2 regions of the Gilliamella sp. Bif1-4 genome follow, and region 2 is predicted to be linked to the other one. Evidence: riboswitches for the same ligand, from Rfam matches in the RefSeq annotation. Region 2 holds a riboswitch; the other holds the start of a gene.

Region 1 (4,155 bases), on a different contig from region 2:
TATTACCGCAGGAGGAACCGTTGATCAGCCTATCACCCGTCATCCAACCAAACGCACTCATATGGCTGTATTCCCAACGGGTAAATCAGCGGTTACCCATTATAGAGTGATGGAAAAGTATCGCCTACATACTCGCTTGCGGTTACGCTTAGAAACAGGGCGAACTCACCAAATCCGCGTGCACATGGCTCACATTGCTCACCCACTAATAGGTGATCCACTTTATGGTGGACGACCAAGACCGCCTAAAGGGGCTAGTGAATCCTTTATTCAAAACTTGCGCGACTTTGACCGTCAGGCATTACATGCTACCATGTTACGTTTATATCACCCTATAACAGGTGAACAAATGGAATGGCATGCGCCTATTCCTGAAGATATGCAAAAGTTAATACAAGCTTTACAAGAAGATACCGAACAGCATAAAGATGAATTAGATTGGTGATAAATATGATTAAATCGATTTACCCATATTGGACAGCTCTCCACAATATTCATGCCTTTACCACAACACGGACTGGTGGCGTTAGTTTAGCTCCATTTACAAGTTTAAATATGGGAAATCGAACTGGTGATAATTCAGAACATATTGCTGAAAACCGCCGAAGAATTATTCAAACCGAACAAATACCAAGTGAACCATATTGGTTAACGCAAACTCACAGCACAACAGTGCTTGATATATCACAAATTACTTTACAACCTCCAACAGGTAACATCGATTCTTATCAAACTTTTGAAGCTGATGCATCATATACCAATCAACCTAAGCAAGTTAGCGTAGTACTAACCGCAGACTGCTTGCCTGTACTTTTTTGTACAACAAAAGGCGACGAGGTTGCAGCTGCCCATGCCGGTTGGCGAGGATTATGTAATGGTATATTAGAAGAAACAATCAAAAAATTCTCAAGCTCGCCATCAAACATCATCGCTTGGATGGGACCAGCCATTAGTGTCAAAAAATTTGAGGTAGGTATTGAAGTCAAACAGCAATTTGAAAAAGTCGATCCAAAAGCACAAAAAGCATTTAAATTGATCAATCCAACTGAACAAAAATACCTAGCCAACCTATATCTAATTGCCAAACAACGCTTACAAGCAATAGGAGTAACGCAAATTTTTGGTGGTGATTATTGTACTTATACTGAACAAGATAAATTCTTCTCTTATCGACGTGAAAATAAAACTGGCAGAATGGCATCAATGATCTGGTTTGAATAAATTACAAAAAGTATTAAATTGGCTAATAATTATTTATTTTATAAACTAAACTATACTAGTTGGTATTAACTTTTAGTAACCAAAAGGTGTATTTATTCACATAAACTATATTATTCAATATCTGCAAATTTATGGCTTTGCACGCTCAAAAACCATTTATTATCCAGTCGATTTTGGTTGATTTTTCCTAACAGCTCTATCGTTTCAAGCATATTAAACGTACCATCTTTTTCACAAGGCGACAGATAATAGCGTTTGGCTTGAATATGAGTTTCGATATATTGGCAAAAAGGAATAAAATCATAGTGATTTTCGGCCACTACGCGTACTTCATTTGCTATTGGTTGTACTATTTTTTGATAGCGTGATTGGTAGCAAAATTTAGGGCTTAGCGCAATATAATCAATAAGCGGATCGACTTTACCAAGTCCGTTGCTTTCAATGGCGATAAAATAGCCCGCTTTTTTAAGTGACAAAAGCAATTCAGGTAACGCTTTAACTATTGTCGGTTCGCCACCAGTAATAATAATATTTTTGCTTTTATATTCGCTCACTTTAGTCATTAAATCATCTAACGTGAATCGAGTAAATTTGCGAAAATTAGTGTCGCACCAAGTGCAATTCAAATTGCACCCAGCAAAACGGATAAAAACCGCAGGCATGCCTGTATTATAACCCTCGCCCTGTAAAGATTCGAAGATTTCAACAATACGAAAATAGACCATATTAACTCCGACGATATTCGCAATAAGAGGTGGGCGTTTCCCATAATTTGATCATCGAGACAGGCAAATATTGCGACAGATGATCGAAAATAAACTGGCTCATCCCCTCGGCCGTTGTTCTACAAGGAAAGGCAAAGATTTTGCGATCCATCTCTTGCAATAACGACGCAATACGGCACTCATTAGGGTTATTTTGATGATAAAGATAAGCATGATCGAATCGATCGACAACATGCTGTTTAACGATTTGCTTTAAATCGGCATAATCCATGACCATATCTTGGCTTGAACCGCTATCAATAAGATCACCGCTGACTTCGACTAATAAACGGTAAGTATGACCGTGCAGATTGTGACATTTCTTATTGTGCCCATCTAACATATGACAAGCATCAAATTGAAATTCTTTGGCTATTTTGAACATGTTGTATTCCTAGTTTTTTTACGTGGGATGGGTTACGAACCACGGTTAATGAACCTAACAAAATAAAGGTAACAATATAAGGGATAAAAGTGAATTTGTCATCTTACCAGTGTAACTTGAAATGAAATTTAGAAGTAATTGCTTGAATTGCAAACAGCTTTATTTTTATGTCAATTAAGCCTTACATACTTGCTAATCTTGTTGTATAAATTTTGTAAAAAATATTTTAAGTTTACTCTTGAAATTTAGGTTGCAACACTCATTTAGATCACATGCAAATAGATTGAATGTGTTTAGCATTTAATCCACATTTATTGCTCAGGAGATAAACACTATGAGGTTAGATAAACTAACAAACAAATTTCAACAAGCTTTAGCTGATGCGCAGTCAATGGCATTAGGTAAAGACAATCAGTATATAGAGCCTGTGCATGTCCTATCAGCCATGCTTAATCAAGAAGGTAGTAGTGTAACGCCTTTATTGATCGCAGCGGGCGCAAATATTGTTAATTTACAACAAGAATTAGCTCAAGCTATTGACCGATTACCCCAAGTTCAAGGTGTGGGTGGAGATGTTATTCCATCGCAAGATTTTGTTCGAGTATTAAATCTTTGCGACAAATTATCCCAAAAAAATGGTGATAGCTATATCTCATCAGAACTCTTTATATTAGCCGCTTTAGAAAATAAGGGCAGTTTAGGCGATATTCTTAAAAGATCAGGCGTTAATAAAGACAAATTTAGCCAAGCAGTTAATCAAGTAAGGGGGAGTGATAACGTGAACGATCCTAATGCCGAAGATCAACGAGGGGCACTTAAAAAATACACCATTGATTTAACTCAGCGTGCAGAGCAAGGCAAGTTAGATCCTGTTATTGGTCGTGATGAAGAAATTCGTCGAACTATTCAGGTGTTACAACGTCGTACTAAAAATAACCCAGTATTGATTGGTGAACCGGGTGTGGGTAAAACCGCTATCGTTGAGGGGCTTGCGCAACGTATTGTTAACCGTGAAGTGCCTGAGGGATTGCGACATAAACGCGTTTTATCATTAGATATGGGCGCATTAATTGCGGGCGCAAAATACCGTGGGGAATTTGAAGAACGCTTAAAAGCGGTGCTTAAAGATTTAGCCAAAGAAGAAGGGCGTATTATCCTATTTATTGACGAAATCCACACCATGGTCGGCGCAGGTAAAAGCGATGGTGCAATGGATGCCGGTAATATGTTAAAACCGGCATTGGCGCGAGGTGAATTACACTGCGTAGGAGCAACCACACTTGATGAATACCGTCAATATATTGAAAAAGATCCGGCGTTAGAGCGTCGTTTCCAAAAAGTCTATGTTGCCGAACCAACAGTTGAAGATACTATCGCTATTTTACGCGGATTAAAAGAACGTTATGAACTGCATCACCATGTGCAAATAACCGATCCGGCAATTGTGGCGGCAGCGACTTTATCGCATCGTTATATTTCTGATCGTATGTTACCTGACAAAGCGATTGATTTAATTGACGAAGCCGCATCAAGTATTCGTATGCAAATGGATTCAAAACCAGAATCTTTAGATCGCCTTGAAAGACGCATAATTCAACTTAAACTTGAACAACAAGCGCTTAAAAAAGAATCTGATGATGCGAGTAAAAAACGACTTGAAATGTTAAATGATGAACTTTCTGAAAAAGAAAAGGAATATGCTTCACTTGAAGAAGAGTGGAAGTCAGAAAAGGCAGCTGTTTCGGGTACTCAAAACATCAAAGCAGAACTAGAAAAGGCACGTAC
Region 2 (4,155 bases):
AAACTTGTAATAGAGCTATTTAAATTGATAAAAGATAGAAAACAAGGCATTAATTCAAACAAGATTGTTGTTAAACCGTCTCTATATTGTGCTAAAAAGCTGGACGATGGACTACAAAATAATAAAGACCGCTATGTTCAGACAAGCAACCATACTTACTCAACCTATTGTGTTGATAATATCGAGCCATCTCAATTTATTTCTTTTAATGGTCAATTAGATGATCAGGTAAGCAGCAAAAATAGTATCGCAAACACCACCTCAATAGCGAACCATACTAATAGTATCCCTGAACGACGGCATAATCATAACCGCAAGCCAAGTCGTTGGCGTAATTACTTATCATTATTTTCAATGGTGTTAAAATTGGATCGTTTAATTGCTTTTCGACAAAGTCATTATCTTGAAACCATGATAAAAAAGTTTGAAAAAGGCAATTTAGAAGACGCCTTACGCTATGCCATTCCACTAGGTGCCAACAACGACTCAACCACACAATCTTTTGGCACTCCAAAACCGCGTAATAAATTATCATTGAGTGAATCAGTTTACAGCAATTCATTTAACATTTATCTGGACAAAAAATTTCACCAATATTTACAATCTCTTTACCTTCAAAGCTTTGAAAAGCTAGCAAAAGAAAACAAAACAGAACAAGCTGTTTATGTCCTAGTCGAATTATTAAACAACTTACAAGAAGGGCTGGCGTTTTTAGAAGAACGCAAACTTTACAAGCAAGCAATGGAGTTAGCCATAGCCAGAGACGCCGACCCTGAACAAATTGTTAAACTCTGCTGTCTAGCAAATGATTGGGATAAAGCAATTATGATAGCAAGGCGAGACAATATTTTTGCCAACGCCATATTAATACTTGAAAAGACAAACCAACAGGTCGCAAATAAATTAAGGCTAGAATGGGCAAACACTTTGGCTGAAAAAGCAGAATGGCTTGCTGCAATTGACGCAATTTGGCCTTTAACGCAGTATCGACACCTTGCTGAGCAGTGGTTTAACTATGTTGACCCACTTAATCCAAAAGCGATAGTCAAACGCTTTATTTTAAAACCAGGTGATGCACTTGATAAGCTAGAAGACAGCTTAGCAATCATAAAAAACACCCCTAATTACTATCAAAAAAGGCTAGACATAGCGCAAGAAATAATAGCCCAACAAAAGTATGCTGAAAGCCTAAAAAGCTTGTTGGGTGTATTAATCAACGCCATTGTGCTTGATGTTGTCACTTATCCCAACACACTCACAACAGTTGATATAGCAAGACTAATTGCATTTACGCAAGATCAATCAACCCGTGTGGATATACCGATTTCGTCATTAGCATCATTGAAATTGGTCAAACCATGTTCATTAGTCGAATCCACAATAACGCAATATTACCGTTGTCCTGAAGTAGGGCATAGAGCAATTTATAGCATGGTAGCATTGACGGATGACCGCTATTTATTAGCGTTAGGTCAAGCAGGTATAATTATTGTTGATCACACAAGTAAACAACGAGCACATTTTATGATCGCGGCAGATAAATTGGTCATTTCTGATAATAAAATGCAAGTGTTAGCATTGGCTGAGTGTGGTGATTATTATCGTATACACAAAGTTGATTTAAGTACTAAAAAAACGGTTGATCTAGGTATTATTAAATTTCAACGTTGTCATGACGAATTTGACGGTATCAATTGGACAATCATCAATAATAATTGTATTGAAGTAATCGACATCAGCACCAAACTATCGGTTGTATGGCGCGTTGACCTATCACCAAACCAAATTGAACAAATAGCAAGAAATCAAAATGATGAAATGTACTTAACGTTAACGCCAAATGACGAAATTGAAGAATTCCATTATAGCCGTTCTAACCATTACTTAACATATCGAGATAATGTTGATATTGAACAGGGTTTAAGTAAAATCGCGAGCAGTAAAAATCAAGGTGTTTTGTTGTTTAAATATGATAAAGCAAGCCAACGAATACAGTTTAAACCAAGAAATTACCGCTATCATCAATATAACGAAATTCCGCTAAATGTATCGCAAGAACAGTTCGACACTATGGGCATATTATCGGTTGATTATTTAACCATTTTAGTGATAAAACGGCTGAACGATCCAGCTTGTGATATTTATTTTTATCATTATCTAAGCAACAGTTTCAAAATGATCATCGATTGGCATAGCTCAGATCAGCTTTCTATTTTTTGTGGCATAAACGAATGTTGCCTATTTGATAAACATGGACGAGGATTACACATTAACGTCAATGAAAACAAAGTAACATCATTGTCAATTTAACATCAATCCACGCCCACTGACCCAAATGGATAAGGCCCAAGCACTAGACTTTTTTATTTAAAAAGAGTATGGTGTGCGCCTTATTACGTGGTTCGTGAACCTCCCACGCTAAAAAACTAAGGAAAAATAATGAGTAAAATTACACTACTAGGCGATCAGTCTGTTCGCTATCCAACAACCTATTGTCCTGAAATACTTGAAACGTTCGACAATAAACACCCGAATAACGATTATTTTGTTAAATTTAATTGCCCAGAATTTACTAGCCTTTGTCCTATCACAGGGCAACCTGATTTTGCGACAATTTATATTTCGTATGTGCCCAATATTAAAATGGTCGAAAGCAAATCATTAAAACTCTACCTATTTAGCTTCCGTAATCATGGCGACTACCACGAAGATTGCATTAATATCATCATGAAAGACCTGATTAAACTAATGGATCCCAAATATATCGAAGTCTGGGGAAAATTCACTCCGCGAGGTGGCATTTCGATTGATCCTTATGCCAATTATGGCCAATCAGGTACTCATTGGGAACAAGTTGCGGCTAATCGATTAGCCAATCACGACATGTATCCAGAAAAAGTGGATAATCGCTAATCTAATCTATCCTAACAGGAACAGTTAATGCAAACTCGTAAAGCACTAGTTATATTTTCTGGTGGGCAAGACTCAACCACTTGCTTACTGCAAGCCATTGCTGATTATGGACGTGAAAACGTTCAGGCAATCAGTTTTCGCTATGGTCAACGCCACGCAATAGAGCTTGAAAAAGCCAAATGGATCGCTGATGATCTTGGTATTAAGCAAACTTTTATTGATACTTCAGTTATCAAACAAACTACAAATAATGCGTTGATTGATGACGCTCAAGAAATTAAAGCCGCTCAAGATGGTGATTACCCCAATACCTTTGTTGATGGGCGTAATATGCTTTTTTTACTTTTGGCTGGCTGTCATGCAAAGCAACAAGGAATTTCTGACATTATTATTGGAGTTTGTGAAACCGATTTTAGTGGTTATCCAGATTGCCGTGATGTCTTTATTAAATCAATGAATGTATCAATGAATTTAGCCATGGACTATGCGTTTAATCTCATCACGCCACTGATGTATTTGACAAAAGCGCAAACGTGGGAAATGGCTGATAAACTAGGTTATCTTGATTATGTCCAAAAACATACCCATACCTGTTATTACGGTGTTGAAGGGGGATGTAGTAAGTGTCCAAGTTGTTTATTGCGCAATAAGGGCTTACAAGAATATATGGCTCAAGCTAAATAAATTAATTCATTCATCATTGGGTTCTCTCACCCCATTAAAAAGGAAAAAATATGTACTTAAATGTTCATTCAGAATCGATAGAAAAAAGTTTTACCCGTAAACAAAAGCAAAAAGCGCTTTACTGGTTGGCTTTTTTTCACATATTGGTTATTGCTTCAAGCAATTATTTAGTCCAAATCCCATTCGAAATTTTTGGTTTTCAAACAACTTGGGGGGCATTCACTTTTCCGTTTATCTTTTTAACTACCGATCTGACTATTCGAATTTATGGTGCTAGTTTAGCCAGAAAAATCATTTTTGTGGTAATGATTCCTGCATTGTTATTTTCATACCTGATTTCGGTACTATTTTTTGAAACCCATTGGGTTGGATTATCAGCATTGACGGAATTTAATAGCTTCGTATTTCGAATTGCATTGGCAAGTTTTGCCGCTTATTTAGTTGGACAACTAATGGATATTACTGTTTTTAACTATTTAAGAAAAAACAAATCATGGTGGGTTGCCCCAACAGCATCAGCAATATTTGGTAATGGTATTGATACTATTGTCTTTTTTG

The links. Region 2 has a riboswitch for preQ1 ahead of queF (preQ(1) synthase). Riboswitches for the same ligand answer to the same signal wherever they lie in the genome.
Region 1: it holds a riboswitch for preQ1, as region 2 does, so the genes downstream of both, queD (6-carboxytetrahydropterin synthase QueD) here and queF (preQ(1) synthase) in region 2, are expected to answer to the same signal.

Annotation. Positions count from the first base shown of each region.
Region 1 covers NZ_LZHC01000016.1:21,985-26,139, forward strand. Annotated here, with positions in the region: gene rluD (23S rRNA pseudouridine(1911/1915/1917) synthase RluD) at 1-445, shown strand, start outside; gene pgeF (peptidoglycan editing factor PgeF) at 454-1,221, shown strand; gene A9G25_RS02205 (7-carboxy-7-deazaguanine synthase QueE) at 1,332-1,946, opposite strand; gene queD (6-carboxytetrahydropterin synthase QueD) at 1,948-2,370, opposite strand; PreQ1 riboswitch class I at 2,374-2,419, opposite strand; gene clpB (ATP-dependent chaperone ClpB) at 2,705-4,155, shown strand, end outside.
Region 2 covers NZ_LZHC01000024.1:227,971-232,125, forward strand. Annotated here, with positions in the region: gene A9G25_RS03880 (bpX6 domain-containing protein) at 1-2,310, shown strand, start outside; PreQ1 riboswitch class I at 2,392-2,436, shown strand; gene queF (preQ(1) synthase) at 2,440-2,913, shown strand; gene queC (7-cyano-7-deazaguanine synthase QueC) at 2,941-3,597, shown strand; gene A9G25_RS03895 (7-cyano-7-deazaguanine/7-aminomethyl-7-deazaguanine transporter) at 3,648-4,155, shown strand, end outside.